2 regions of the Streptomyces sp. NBC_00344 genome follow, and region 1 is predicted to be linked to the other one. Evidence: riboswitches for the same ligand, from Rfam matches in the RefSeq annotation. Region 1 holds a riboswitch; the other holds the start of a gene.
The links. Region 1 has a riboswitch for thiamine pyrophosphate ahead of thiO (glycine oxidase ThiO). Riboswitches for the same ligand answer to the same signal wherever they lie in the genome.

Region 1 (7,516 bases):
CCTTGTCGCGGAGCTGGACGATGTCCACGCCGTTCGCCAGGACGGCATCCAGGAACCCGGCCAGGTCGCCCTGGCGTTTACGGGCGTCCGTGCAGAGATAGAGCCGGGCGTCGGACAGCGGTGCGGGTGCGGTGGACATCGGACGTTCCCCCCGGTCGGTGGTGTGGGGTACGGACCGGCCCGGCCCGTACCCCACGGTGTTTCAGACAGTGCTCAGAGGGCGAGCGCCTGAGCGCGGCGCTTCACCTCCGTCCCGCGATTCTCGCTCAATGCCTGCGCGGGCGTGCCCGGCAGGGTCTCATCCGGAGTGAAGAGCCACTCCAGCATCTCTTCGTCGCTGAAGCCGTCGTCCCTCAGCAGGGTCAGGGTCCCGGACAGCCCCTTGACCACCTTGGCACCGTCGATGAAGGCGGCGGGCACCTGGAGTGCTCGGTTCTCACCCCGGCGCACGGCGATCAGCTGGCCCTCCTTGACCAGCTGACGGACACGCGTCACCTCGACACCGAAGACTTCGGCGATGTCGGGGAGGTGCAGCCAGGCGGGGACGAGAGCATCGATGTTTGCGTCAATCTCGGTCACGGCACAAGCCTGCCATCCCGCACCGACACTTACGACCCGGTGGGCCCCGGGTGCGGCGTTCAGCCCCTCCCCGCCAGGACCGCTGTCTTCAGCGGCGCGTCCGGATCGGCGGCCCGCACCGGATCGAGCGGGGCCCCCGCCTCGATGAGTTTCCGCCCCTGGGCGAGGTCGCGGGGCCGTCCCACCGCGAGGACCGCGACCAGCCTCCCCGCCCGCAGCCAGCAGACCGACCAGGACGGCCCGGTCGGCTCGCCGCGCCGGATCACCGTGTCGGCGCCCGTGTGGTGGCCCGCGTACTGCACGAAGCGGCCGAACTGCTCGGACCAGAAATACGGCACCGGGTCGTAGATCCGCGGCTCGTCGCCGATGATCCCGGCGGCGACCGCACGGGGGCCCTGGAGCGCGTTGTCCCAGTGGTGGACCAGCAGGCGTTCGCCGTACCGGCGGGAGGGGAAGGAGGCGCAGTCCCCGACGGCGTACACGCCGGGCAGCGAACTGCGCAGCCACTCGTCCGCGGTGACCGAGCCGTCGGCACCGATGGCGATCCCGGAGCCGGCCAGCCAGCCCGTCGCAGGCCGCGCGCCGATACCGACGAGTACGGCGCCTGCGGTCAGCCTGCGCCCGGACTCCAGGACCACGGCCCCCGGCTCGATGCGCGCCACTCGTGCGTGCGTGATGAGCTCGGCGCCGCTGTCCGCGTACCAGGCGGCCATGGGGTCGGTGATCCCGGCGGGCAGCGCGCCCACCAGCGGCCTTCCGGCCGCCTCGACCACGGTCACCGCGCAGCCGGCCTCGCGGGCCGCCGTCGCGAACTCCGCGCCGATCCAGCCCGCCCCCACGACCACCACGTCACGCCGGTCGGCCAGGACCGCCCGCAGCCGCCCGGCGTCGTCGAGGGTGCGCAGCGTATGGACATCGGGCAGGCCCTCGCCGCCCGGCAGGGTGACCGGGCGGGAACCGGTGGCGATGACCAGGGCGTCGTAGGGCACCGGCCCCTGGACGGTGTCCAGCTCACGCTCCGCCGCCCGCACCCAGGTCACTTCGCGGCCCAGCTGGAGTGTCACACCGAGCGCCTCGAAGTCCACGTCGAAGTAGGACGCCTCCGTCGCGCCGAGGAGCACCGCCTTGGACAGCGGCGGTCTGTCGTACGGCTGGTGCGGCTCGTCGCCGATCAGTGTGACGGCGCCGGTGAAACCCTGGTCCCGCAGCGCGACCGCGGTCTGCACCCCGGCCATACCCGCGCCGGCGATGACGACGTGCTTCGGCTGGTTCACCTGCCCACCTCAATCAACTCACATGCCGTCAGAGAGCAGTTCCTCGACGGCGCTCGTTCCGGCGCCCTGCCGGGATTCCCACTCCCAGGCCTCCTCGAGCCGGATCCGCCCGTCCGGGAGCTCCGCCACGACGGACACGCAGTGGCCACTGGACGTCATCCCCTCCCGCGTCAACTGGACGTAACGGAAATCCAGCCGGTCGCCCTCGCGCGTGCCCACAAGACGGCCGTGCGCAATGTCACCGCCGTCGTATTCCGCCCAGATCCTGCCGTCCTGTTCGTGGTACGCGAAACGGGTCCGGGCACCGACCTGACCGGGCGCCTGATCGGTGACCGGCGAGAGCACAAGACCGTCGAGCGACCGTGTCACTGCGCCTGCTCCCTTACTGCCGGAAGAAACCTGGGGTTAGGCTGGCCAAGCTAAACCACTCGCGGGAGTCCGGACGCACCGGGCTGAGAGGGGGGCTGAAACGGCCTCCGACCGTACGAACCTGATCCGGGTCATGCCGGCGAAGGGAGGGGCTGGACGCCCATGCACACGGACAGATCTCCGGACGTCCTGATCGTCGGAGGCGGGATCATCGGTCTTGTCACCGCCTGGCGCTCGGCGCAGCGCGGCCTGCGCACCATCGTGGTCGACCCGGAACCGGGCGGCGGGGCGGCGCAGGTCGCCGCCGGGATGCTCGCCGCCGTCACCGAACTGCACTACGGCGAGCAGATGCTGCTCGGTCTCAATCTGGAATCGGCCCGCCGCTATCCGGCGTTCGCCGCCGAGCTGACGGAGGCGTCCGGCCAGGAGCTCGGTTACCGCACCTGCGGAACGCTCGCCGTCGCACTCGATGCCGACGACCGGGCGCACCTGCGTGAACTGCACGCTCTGCAACAGCGTTCGGGGCTGGAGTCGGAGTGGCTCACCGGACGGGAGTGCCGGCGCCTCGAGCCGATGCTCGCGCCGGGGGTACGCGGCGGGCTGCGGGTCGAGGGCGACCATCAGGTCGATCCGCGGCGCCTGGCGAAAGCTCTGGTGACGGCCTGTGAGCGGGCCGGTGTCGGCTTCCGCCGGAGCAGGGTGGAACGGCTCAGGGTGTCGGACGACCGGGCCACCGGCGCCGAGCTCGAGGACGGAGCGGTGCTCGGCGCCGGCCAGGTGGTGGTGGCCGCGGGCAGCCTCAGCGGCAGGCTCGCCGGGGTGCCGGGGGATGTCCTGCCGCCGGTCCGCCCGGTGAAGGGTCAGGTGCTGCGGCTCACCGTGCCGGGCGCCTACGCGCCCTTCCTCAGCCGGACCGTGCGCGCGGTGGTGCGCGGCAGCGACGTGTATCTCGTCCCGCGCGAGAACGGTGAACTCGTCATCGGCGCGACCAGCGAGGAGCTCGGCTGGGACACCACGGTCACCGCGGGCGGGGTGTACCAGCTGCTGCGTGACGCCCATGAACTGGTGCCTGGCATCACCGAACTGCCGCTCACCGAGACCCGCGCGGGTCTTCGCCCCGCGTCCCCCGACAACGCCCCGCTGCTGGGCCCCACCGCTCTGCCCGGCCTGCACCTGGCCACCGGCCACCACCGCAACGGCGTCCTGCTCACCCCTGTCACCGGAGATGTGATGGCCGAGCTGCTCGCCACCGGGGACCTGCCGGCCGAGGCCCGTCCCTTCTCGCCCCTGCGCTTCTCGCCCCTACGACAGGAGCAGCCCGTATGACCACCGTGAACAGCTCCGTGCCGGTCTCCGTGAACGGCGCGGAGCACCACGTCGCCCCGGGCACCACCCTCGATCTGCTGGTCGCGACGCTGACCGGGGCGCCGACGGGTGTCGCGGCCGCGCTCAACGAGGCGGTCGTGCCGCGCGGGCAGTGGCCCGCGACCCGGCTCGGTGAGGGTGACAGGGTGGAGATTCTCACAGCGGTCCAGGGAGGCTGACCGGCATGGCCGACGATCTTCTGACCATAGGCGGATCCACCTTCTCGTCCCGGCTGATCATGGGGACGGGCGGTGCGCCCAGTCTCGACGTACTGGAACGCTCCCTGATCGCGTCGGGGACCGAACTCACCACGGTCGCCATGCGCCGGCTCGATCCGACCGTCCAGGGCTCGGTCCTCTCCGTGCTCGACCGGCTCTCCATCCGGGTCCTGCCGAACACCGCGGGTTGCTTCACGGCGGGCGAGGCCGTACTGACCGCGCGGCTGGCCCGAGAGGCGCTCGGCACCGACTGGATCAAGCTGGAGGTGGTCGCCGACGAACACACCCTGCTTCCCGACCCGGTCGAACTCCTCGACGCGGCCGAGACGCTGGTCGACGACGGCTTCACCGTGCTGCCGTACACCAACGACGATCCGGTGCTCGCCCGGCGGCTCGAGGACGTGGGCTGTGCGGCGATCATGCCCCTCGGCTCCCCCATCGGCTCCGGGCTCGGAATCCGCAATCCGCACAACTTCCAGCTGATCGTCGAGCAGGCGGGGGTGCCGGTCGTCCTGGACGCGGGCGCCGGCACCGCTTCGGATGCCACGCTGGCGATGGAACTGGGCTGCGCCGCCGTGATGCTGGCGTCGGCGGTGACCAGGGCGCAGGAGCCGGAGCTGATGGCCGGGGCTATGCGGCACGGAGTGGAGGGGGGACGGCTGGCGTACCGCGCGGGACGGATCCCCCGGCGGCACTTCGCCCGCGCCTCCTCACCCGTCGGGGGACGGGCCGCCCTGGATCCGGAGCGGCCGGCGTTCTGACGCGGCGGCCGGGGCCCGGTGCGTCGTCAGTCCTGCGCCGGGCGGAGATCAGGTGCCGTCAGAGGGCCTGCCCCGCCCCGGACCTGTCACAGCTCGGCTTCAGTCCCGCACCAGCGCATCCGGCCGTTCCCTGCCTGTCGCCTGCGGCTCGTACACTCGCCTGCGTGGATACGACCGTCAAGGACCCTCTCGTCGGGCAGCTGCTCGACGGCCGCTACCGGGTGGAGGCGCGCATCGCCGTCGGTGGCATGGCCACGGTCTACCGGGCCGTCGACACCCGGCTGGACCGCGTGCTCGCCCTCAAGGTGATGCATCCGGCGCTGGCCGTCGACGCCACTTTCGTGGAGCGCTTCATCCGGGAGGCCAAGTCCGTCGCCCGGCTCGACCACCCCAATGTGGTCGGCATGTTCGACCAGGGCGCGGACGGCGCGTACGTGTATCTCGCGATGGAGTACGTCGCGGGGTGCACCCTGCGTGATGTGCTGCGCGAGCGCGGCGCCCTTCGCCCCCGCGCCGCCCTCGACATCCTGGAGCCCGTGCTGGCCGCTCTCGGTGCCGCACACCGCGCCGGGTTCGTCCATCGCGACATGAAGCCGGAGAACGTCCTGATAGGGGACGACGGCCGGGTCAAGGTGGCCGACTTCGGCCTGGTGCGTGCAGTGGACACCGAGACCAACAGCACCGGGACCATCATGGGCACCGTTTCCTATCTCGCCCCCGAGCAGATCGAGCACGGCACCGCCGACACCCGCGCCGATGTCTACGCCTGCGGTGTGGTCCTCTACGAGATGCTGACCGGCGCCAAGCCGCATTCGGGCGAGACCCCCGCACAGGTCCTCTACCAGCACCTCAACGACGGCGTACCGGCGCCGTCCGCGGTGGTCCCCGGGCTTGCCGCGGGGCTGGACGAGCTGGTGGCGAGCGCTACCGCCCGTACCCCCGGCGCAAGGCCGCACGACGCCGTGGCGCTTCTCCGGCAGGTACGCGAGAGCCGCGCCGCACTCAGCGACCGGCAGCTCGACGCGGTGCCGCCGCAGGCGCTGGAGGACGAGGCCGCCGAGAGGACGCCCGGCGGCTCCGAGGACCGCACCAACGTGATCCCCCGGGTGCTTCCCTCCGCCTCGGTCAACCGGACCAGCAGGCTCGAGATGCCCGCACCGCAGCCGGAATCCCACCGCTCACCCCCGCGCCGCACTCGGCGGGCGAGCCGCGGGCTGATCGCATCGGTCGTCGCCGTGCTGCTCGTACTGGGTGTCGGCGCCGGTGTCTGGTACATCAACTCCGGGCAGTTCACCCGGGTGCCCTCGGTCCTCGGGCAGACCGAGAGGACGGCGAAGTCCCGGCTCTCCGCGGCCGGTCTCGATGTGAAGGGAACGCAGCGCAAGTTCAGCGACTCCTTCGCGCGCGGCACCGTGATGAACAGCGACCCCCGGTCAGGTGCCCGCATCCGCGACAACGGAGCGGTGACCCTGGTCGTGTCCCGCGGCCCCGAGATGGTGAAGGTCCCGCAGGTCGCCGGCAAACAGCTGGCCGAGGCGAAACGTGACCTGAGCAGGGCGGGTCTGGGCGCCGGCATGGTGACAAGGGAGTTCAGTGACGACATCGGCCGGGGCAGGGTGATCCGTACGGATCCCGCGTCCGGCACGGAGCGCCATGCGGACTCGGCGGTCGCGCTGGTCGTGTCCAAGGGAGCCCCGGTGGACGTGCCCGACGTCACAGGCGAGTCGGCCGACGACGCCAAGGCCGACCTCGAGGACCAGAATCTGAAGGTCAGGATCGCGCAGCAGCAGATCAACTCCTCCGAGGACGCGGGGAACGTCGCCAAGCAGTCGGTGGCCGCGGGCTCCAGGGCCGAAGAGGGCGACACGGTCACGCTGACCGTGTCCAAGGGCCCGCGGATGATCGGCGTACCCGATGTGACGGGCCGCAGTGTCGACGACGCGAAGAAGGCGCTGACCGGCAAGGGCTTCGAGGTCCATGTCGACCGGCCGTTCCTCTCCTTCAGCGACACCGTCGAGAGCCAGTCCGTGGCGGGCGGCGACCGGGCTCCCGAGGGCAGCACCATCACCATCACGACCAAGGGACTCTGAACGCACGTGCGCAACCCCATCGGTGGTCATGTCCCCGTGGCCGGCGGCCTGGCCAGAACCGGACTGCCCTACGCACGTGAACTCGGCGCGGAGGCGGTCCAGATCTTCGTGGCCAATCCGCGCGGCTGGGCGACGCCCGCGGGGGATCCGGCCCAGGACGAGCAGTTCCGCAAGGAGTGTGCCGAAGAGTCGGTCGCGGCCTATGTACACGCCCCCTATCTGATCAACTTCGGCTCGCACACGGCGGCAACCGTGGAACGGTCGGTGGACTCCCTGCGCCACTCGCTGCGCCGCGCCCGGCAGACCGGAGCGCTCGGTGTCGTGGTGCACACCGGGTCGGCGACCGGTGGCCGACCGCGTGCCGAAGCGCTGGCTCAGGTCCGTACGCATCTGCTGCCGCTGCTCGACGAGCTCACCCATGACGACGACCCGTTCCTGCTGCTGGAGTCCACCGCGGGCCAGGGCTCGTCGCTCTGCTCACGGACCTGGGACTTCGGCCCCTACTTCGACGCACTCGACTCGCACCCGAAGCTCGGCGTCTGTCTGGACACCTGCCATGTCTTCGCCGCCGGCCACGATCTCGCCGGGCCCGGAGGAATGAAGCAGACCCTTGATCTGCTCGTGGGGACCGTCGGTGAAGGCCGGCTGAAGCTGATCCACGCCAATGACTCCAAGGAGGCAGCCGGCGCCCACAAGGACCGCCACGAGAACATCGGCGCCGGCCACATAGGGGAAGAGCCGTTCAGGGAGCTGCTGTCGCATCCGGCGACCGAAGGTGTCCCGCTGGTGATCGAGACCCCGGGCGGCAAGGAAGGACATCGCGCGGATGTGCGCCGTCTGAAGGCGCTCCGCAACTGACG
Region 2 (7,516 bases), 4.5 Mb from region 1:
ACAGGACGACGGCGTCGTCGGGTCGGCTGGCGAAGACCTGCCGCCGGTAGGTGACGCCGGAGATGTCGTACGAGGTGCTGATCAGGCCCTGGGCCAGGTCGAGGGAGCGACGGTAGTTGCCGACGCTGCCCAGGTCGTGGTCGGGGATGGCGACGGTGAGTTCGGCCAGCAGGGTCAAGGAGCCGAAGTCGTCGCGGCCGTAGGGGAACTGGCCGTCGCTCTGCAGTTTGTCGTTGAGACCTCCGGTCCACAGGGTGGCATCGGTGATCATCAGGAGTTCACCGGCGGGGTCGTTGCTCGCGAGCGCACCGAGCCGCCCGTTCCCGACCGGCAGCCCCTGCTCGATCATCGACTTGGCGGAGCCGGGAGCCCCCCACCACAGCTGGTTCTTCGCGGCGTCGGCCGCGGACAGCATGGGCGAAACGGTGGGTCGCAGGGGGGCCGCCGATGCGGTGAAGGCGGGCAGGCCGCCGAGTGCGGTGGCCGCTCCGGCAGCTGCGGCGAGAGTGAGGAAGCCTCGGCGGCTGGGGCGATGGTCGCGTGGTTCGGTGTGCTGGATGTCCACGGTTGTGCACTCCATATCCGGGAAATACGCGTGAGGGAAAGTGACGACCGCGGGCCGGGGGCCATTCGTCGGAAGCTCACTCGATGAGCGTGTGGGGCGGCCGGGTGAAGCCGGCCGCCAGGTGCGGGGCCAGGCCGCGGCCCGGCCCCGCGGGGGTGCGTCAGAGGGACTGCGGTACGTCGATCCTGTCGATGTCGGGCGCGTAACCGCTGCTGCCGCTGTCGAAGGTGACGGAGTTGGAGCCCGCCTTCAGAGCCAGCTGGACACTGACGGTGTCGGCTGTGCTCCAGTCACCTGTGGAGGGGAACTTCAGGCTGGTGCCGTTACCGCTGTTGGAGTAGACGGTCACCGAACGGGGGTCGCCGCTGACGTAGGCGACGTTGACGGTGTAGATCCCGTCCTTCTTCACCGTGATGTCGTTGAACTGCAGCTTGCCGCCGGTGTAGAGGTTGCCGACCTTCTTGCCACCGGAGCAGGCGTCGCATCCGGCGATGGAGGCGTTGCCGCTGAGGGTGTTGGCGGCGGACTCGGCCTCGTAGCTCCTGGTCGCCGGCGTGGTGCCGCCGGGCTTGACGGTGAAGAGCCTCGAGCCGTGCGCGGGCAGCGCTTCGGTGATCTTGTTCTTGTGGGTCCCGAGGTTCTCCTTGTTCCACAGGTCACGCACGGAGGCGTTCCCGGCAAATCCGAAGGATGCCCAGTCGGCGGTGACGGAGGCCGGGGAGTCCCCGAGGTTGAACAGGGCGACGGTGTAGCTGCCGTCGGAGTTCTTGGTGCCCCAGACCTGCTGGTCGCCCACGGTGGTGACCGGTCGCGCGACGGGTGAGTCGTTCTGGTCGACTCCGATCACCTCCTGGTCGGTCAGCAGCGAGACACCGTAACTGTCCAGCTTCGTGAGGTCGTCGCCGGTGAAGAGCGGCGACTTGTTGATGGCCCATAGAGTCATGTAGCTCTGCCGCTCGGCCTTGGTCAGGCCGTCCATCGTCCCGTTGCCGACGTCGACCGCGTCGAGGTCGTTCCAGCCGCCCGGGCCGGCCTTGCTGCTCCACGCCGGGGCGTCGTCCCACCGGTCGTTGACCGAATTCTCCCAGCTGACAAGCGTGTTGCAGTAGCACTCGACGTCGGTGTCGATGCGCCAGCCGTTGGAGTACTGCTTCCAGTCGGCGGCGTGCGCGATGTCGAGCGACCAGGAGAGCTCGAGGTGGATCGGGTGTCCGGTGGCGTCGATGGCCTTGTGCCAGGCGGCGACGTCGGCGACGTTGTCGTAGTTGTCACCGGACTTGGCTGACCCAGGGCCCACGCCGTCCAGCTTGAGGAAGTCGTAGCCCCAGTCGGCGAACATCTGCGCCTGCGAGTCGATGTACTGCTGCGCGCAGGGCTTGTCGAAGTCCAGCTTGTAGGCGCTGTCCCAGCCGTTGGTCGTGCGCAGGTCCGGGTAGACGATGTCGGCGGTGGTACAGCCCGGCGCGTTCCGGATCGGCACCGCGCCGTGGCCGTAGGCCCCCTTCTCCAGGCCCACGGGCAGGTAGATGCCCGCCTTGAGGCCCTTGGAGTGAATGTGGTCGGCAACCGGCTGCATGCCGTGGGGGAAACGGACCGGATCGGGCCGCTGCCGGCCGTACTGGTCGAAACCTGACTTCCAGTCCTTGTCCATCCACCAGCCGGCATCGATGTTGACGTGGTCGTAGCCGAATGTCTTCAGTTTGGCGGCGAGGGCGTCCGTCTGCTTGAGGACGTTCGCCTCCGTCAGATAGCTGTAGTCACCGTCCGGATTGAGGCCCGGGTACTTGGAGGACTGCATGCTCCAGCTTGACCAGCCCATGTACGGCTTGGCCGCGGGGCCGGAGGAGCCGTCCCCCGTTGTTGCTGCCGGGGCGGAGGCAGCGGCCGGGGACGCGGTGGCGGCGCCCTTCGCCCCGGCAGGGGTCGCGGCGGCGGGAACGGCCGTCGCGAGAGCGGCCGTGACGGCCAGGACCAGCCCGCTCCGTATGGTCCGGCGCACGGGGCCGGCGGCACCCCCGGAAGGGGCTGAGTACGAGGGTGACCACATGGGCCGGACCTCCTGTTGTCGGATCACTGGGACAGCGATGTGGACGGGCAGGGCACGGGCGTTCAGGGAGTCACAGGACCTGGACGCGGGCCCCGCGGCCGGCCCTTCGTTCCGTGACGAGGTACGGGTGGTGACGTACCGGTCGGGCCGCCCGGGCCGGGGCGTGGAAAGCGGCGGTCTGTCATCCGTCCGGATCTGCGACGGGCGCCGGGCGGAGTCGTTGTGGATCCGGACCGATTACGGTTCGCGAGCGCCATGCGCCCGAACCGATGAAGGACTGGATCGCGGTGGCCGCGGCCCCACGTGCCCACTCCTCGAAAGGCAGTGGACGTGTCATCACGTCGCACTGCGCGGCGGTACCGAAGGCGGAAGCGGCGAACGCCTCGCGGATACCGTCGGCGAACAGGTCGTGGGCAGCCAGGCCCTCACCCGAGATGATCACTCGCTCCGGGCCGAGCACGTTGACCACGGAACCGATGGCCCTGCCGATGGCCTCACCGGCGCGAGCGTAGACCTCTCGGACACCGGGGTCGCCGCTGCGGGCCAGGTCGAGCGCCTCCGCTGCGGTGGCCACGGGCCTGCCCGCGGCCTCGCGGACCCCGCGCAGGATCGCGGGGTCCGCCGCGATGGCCTCGACACACCCGTTGTTGCCGCAGTGGCAGAGCGGGCCCAGCGGATCGATGGACAGATGTCCGATCTCGCCGGCCACCCCGTGCGCGCCCGACACCACCCGCCCGTGCACCACCAGGCCGCAGCCGATGCCCGCGCCCACGGTCACCAGGGCGAAGTCGGAGAGTCCGACTCCGGCACCGAACCACTGCTCGGCGACGGTGAGGGCACGCACGTCGTTGTCGACCGTGACCGGGAGTCCGGTCGCGGTCTCGGTGGTCTCGGCGAGGGGGATGTCCCGCCACTCCAGGAAGGGTGAGTAGCGGACCACACCCTCCGCGCGGTCCACGTCGCCCGAGACGGCGATGCCCAGCCCCCGGACCTGCACCCCGAATCCGTCGGCCTCCGTGCGGAGTTCCCGCACCAGCGCGGTGATGGCGGAGATCACCGCATCCGGCTCGCGTTCGGTGAGCCGTACATGCCGGGCCAGCCGGATCCGGCAGCGCAGATCGGCAAGGACGGCGATGATCTCGTCGCCTGTCACCTTGACCCCGATGAACAGCGCCTTGCCCGCCTGCACACGTACCAGGTTGGCCGGTCGGCCGAGAGCAGGCCGGGCCGCCTCGTCCGCGCCCTCGGCCAGGTAGCCGGCCTCCATCAGCGGGCGCACCGCCTTGGTGACCGCGGCAGCGGACAGTGTCGTCCGCCGCGCGATCTCGGCGCGGGTGAGAGGACCCCGGGAGAGCACAGTCGTGAAGACGAGCGAAGCGGCCGGCGTCGTCGACGGGGCCGTCTCGTGCGGAGAGGGCATGGCCGGGAACTTAGGGTCATTCTTTTCCGTCGTCAATAAAAGATTCGGACTCCTGTGAAAAACCTTTGCCGAGCGCCCGCCCGATCGGGGCCCGCACCCGCCGGCGGAGAAATCCGCTGTGCAAAAGTTTGATGCCCCATCAGCAGAACGAGGGCATGAGGACCTTCGGGTAACGGCTGACCGCCCCATCCGTCGTCAACGGCGCCGCCGTCCCGCCGGCCACGCGATCAAAGGCGGCGCGCCCCGCTGATCGTCCGGCGAGCGCCGGCGCGCCGCGGGCCGGAGATCCCGCTCTCCGGCCTCGAATGTCCGTCGCGATGCGGCCGCGCACGATCGCCGTCCACGGTTGCATGAGGAACTCCTCATCGGGTTAGTCTGTCCGTCGTACCGGACACGGGGTGCCCCATCCGAGGGCTGAGATCACACCCGTCGAACCTGAACCAGTTCGCACTGGCGGAGGGATGTCTTCCATGCCTTTGACGCATGTTCCCGGCGGGCTGCCCGCCGACTCCCGGCAGCCCGTCTTCGACGGGCGTATGCCGGCGGCCCCCGGTGACCTCCGTGTCGAGGCGCACGGAATCGAGCCGGTCCCCGAGAGCAACCGCTACGGCGGTCCCGGTCGCCTGTTCACCGTGTGGTTCGCACCGAACCTGACCATGACCGGCGTGTTCACCGGCACCGTGGGGATAGCCCTCGGTCTGGATTTCGCCACCGCGCTGGCCGCTGTCGTACTGGGCACCATGGTCGGAGCGGTGCCCACCGCCTATCTGGGCACCTGGGGGAGCCGGACAGGTGCCGGGCAGTTGCCGCTGGCCCGGCTCGCCTTCGGCCGGGCGGTGACGGTGCCCGGCATCCTGCAGTGGCTGTCCTCGGTCGCGTGGGACGCGCTGATCGGGCTGTTCGGCGGGGACGCGCTCGCGCGTCTGTGCGGTTGGCCGTTCTGGCTGGGTGTGCTGGCCATGATGGTGGTCCAGGGCGCCCTGGGCGTTCTGGGCTACGAGGCCATCCACCGGCTCCAGATCATCATGACCTTCGTGCTCGCCGCCGCGTTCGCGCTGATCGCCCACCGGCTGCTCGACGGCGTCCACCCGGCCGTCAACGGCACCGCGCACGGAGCCGACCGAGCCGGCGCGTTCGTGCTGACCAGCACCATCGCGCTGAGCCTGGCCCTGTCCTGGGCCCCGTACGCAAGCGACTTCAGCCGGTATCTGCCGCGCACCACCTCGCGGCCGCGGATGTTCTGGTGCACGCTGCTCGGCCTCGTGGTGTCCTTCGTGGCCGTCCAGGCCCTCGGTCTGCTGGGCGCGTCCGTACTGACCGACCAGACCGCCGAAGGTGTGGACAAGGTGCTGGGCGGTGGGGCACTGGGTGCGTTCGGGCTGTTCGCCGTGGCGCTGGCGGCCCTCTGCAGTAACGCCATGAACGACTACAGCGGTTCTCTCGCTCTGCAGACCGTCGGAGTACGTCTCCCGCGCCCGGCGGCCGCCGCCCTCGCCGCCGCGCTCGGCTTCCCCCTGGTGCTCTGGATGCATGCCGCCGACACCACCGCCCGATTCCAGAACGTGCTGCTGTTCGTCGGCTACTGGATCCCCGGGTTCCTGGCGATCGTCGTCGTCGACTGGCGTGCCCGCGCCCGGAGACGGCTCGGTGCGCCGATCGACCTCGCCGCCGAGACCGCCCGTCCGCAGTCCGGATGGCCCCCGTTGGCGGCATTCGTCGTCGCCTTCGCCGCGGCCGTGCCGTTCATGAACACCAGCCTGTACGTGGGCCCGGTGGCGTCCGCTCTGCACGGCGCCGACCTCTCGTACTACGTGGCCTTCCTCGTCGCGCTCGGCGTCTACGCGCCGCTTCGGCTACGGCTCAGCACGCCCCGGTGACTGGCGCAGGCCGACGGGCGGCCGGTGCGACGCGCACCGGGCGCCGTTGCGGTGACCGCGTTCCCCGTGTCGCGCGGCGGCGTTCCCTGCCCCGGCGTGCGGCATCGGGTGTTTGCGCCGGCTCCGCACCTCATGCCGAAACGATCGGCAGGTGCACCCCGACCCCCCGGTCGCTCGGTGCGGGCTCGGAGAAGCCGGCAGTACCGCTCGGCCGGCCTTGATCAACGGCCCTGGTAGGAAACCGTGGGACGACAGCCCCCGAAAACGGTCGAGGGCCCTGCCTCACCGAAGTGAGACAGGGCCCTGACCTGGGCTCGAAGCCCTTCTGTACCGTCGGGACGACAGGATTTGAACCTGCGACCCCTTGACCCCCAGTCAAGTGCGCTACCAAGCTGCGCCACGTCCCGGCACCCGTCTGACCTGGGGTTTCCCCGGGCCCGACCTGCATGAGAACCATACCGCACTCCGTGCGCACGGCCGACTCCGCCATGAGGCGCCCGGCCGGGCGCCTCATGGCGGGCGCCCGGCCGGGCGACAATCGGCTGATGGACGACGAACGAGATCGCGACGCGGCAGGAAGGGCCCTCAACGCGCGGCCCAGGGACGGGCTGGGGCGTCCCCTGCCCTACGGGGCGCGGGGTGTGGACCGTCAGCCCGAAGGTGTGGTGCGCACCCCGGATCAGACCCTCCGGGACGCGCAGGCCCTGCTGGACGCCGGAATGCCGTTCCACGCGCACGAAGTGTTCGAGGACGCCTGGAAGTCGGGGCCCGATGCGGAGCGGGCCCTGTGGCGCGCCCTCGCACAGCTCGCGGTGGGACTGACGCACGCGGCCCGCGGCAATACGGCGGGCGGGGCGCGTCTGCTGCTCAGGGGCGCGGACGGGCTTGCCGGATACGCGGACGCAGGCCCGTACCGGATCGACATTCCCGGCCTGACGTCGTGGGCCCGCCGGCTCGCCGACGGGCTCACCGGGCCGGTCGACGCGAGCACGTCGGCCCCGCGACTGACCGCCGGCTGACGCAGGGCGGCCCGGCCCGGCCGCCCCTCACCCTTCGAGCAGGACGACTTCAAGGGTTCGGGGGCCGTGGACGCCCTCCACCCGGTCGAGTTCGATGTCGCTGGTGGCCGAGGGGCCGGAGATCCAGGTGAGCGGGCGTGCCGGGTCGAGGCGCGGCAGAGCCTGCGGCACCGAGGCCACCACCTGGTCGGGGGCCCGTACGACGCAGATGTGGTGGTCCGGGACGAGGGTGATCCGGCGGCGCCCCTGATCCGCGCCGCCGTCCAGGACGATGGTGCCGGTCTCGGCGATGGCGACCGCGCATCCGGTGACCACACTGTCCACCGCGTCGAGTTCCTGTGCGGTCGATGTCTCCCGGTCATCGATGCGGGTGGCCGCGGCCCTGGCCAGCCACGGCGCCGGAAGCCCCATAGGGGCCAGCACCTGCGTGGCGCCCCGCTGAGCGAGCAGCCGCGCGATGAGGGCGGGCAGACCGGCCGGGCGGGTCCGGTGGACCAGGGCGCGGTAGTCCGCCAGGTTCTCGTGGAGGAGGTCCAGGACGGCCGCCGGATCGTCGGCGGTGTGGCTGGTGAGGTAGTCACGGGAGAC

Region 2: another riboswitch for thiamine pyrophosphate. It lies ahead of OHS16_RS03265 (purine-cytosine permease family protein); the one in region 1 lies ahead of thiO (glycine oxidase ThiO).

Annotation. Positions count from the first base shown of each region.
Region 1 covers NZ_CP107996.1:5,235,330-5,242,845, reverse strand. The annotation lists gene thiE (thiamine phosphate synthase) at 1-139, opposite strand, end outside; gene OHS16_RS23660 (Rv2175c family DNA-binding protein) at 214-579, opposite strand; gene OHS16_RS23655 (NAD(P)/FAD-dependent oxidoreductase) at 639-1,814, opposite strand; gene OHS16_RS23650 (hypothetical protein) at 1,872-2,222, opposite strand; TPP riboswitch at 2,274-2,387, shown strand; gene thiO (glycine oxidase ThiO) at 2,385-3,548, shown strand; gene thiS (sulfur carrier protein ThiS) at 3,545-3,766, shown strand; gene OHS16_RS23635 (thiazole synthase) at 3,772-4,566, shown strand; gene pknB (Stk1 family PASTA domain-containing Ser/Thr kinase) at 4,731-6,656, shown strand; gene OHS16_RS23625 (deoxyribonuclease IV) at 6,663-7,514, shown strand.
Region 2 covers NZ_CP107996.1:695,344-702,859, forward strand. The annotation lists gene OHS16_RS03250 (glycosyl hydrolase family 95 catalytic domain-containing protein) at 1-565, opposite strand, end outside; gene OHS16_RS03255 (alpha-galactosidase D) at 726-2,612, opposite strand; gene OHS16_RS03260 (ROK family transcriptional regulator) at 2,794-4,032, opposite strand; TPP riboswitch at 4,417-4,511, shown strand; gene OHS16_RS03265 (purine-cytosine permease family protein) at 4,503-5,909, shown strand; tRNA gene OHS16_RS03270 (tRNA-Pro) at 6,243-6,316, opposite strand; gene OHS16_RS03275 (DUF309 domain-containing protein) at 6,455-6,928, shown strand; gene OHS16_RS03280 (LutC/YkgG family protein) at 6,956-7,516, opposite strand, start outside.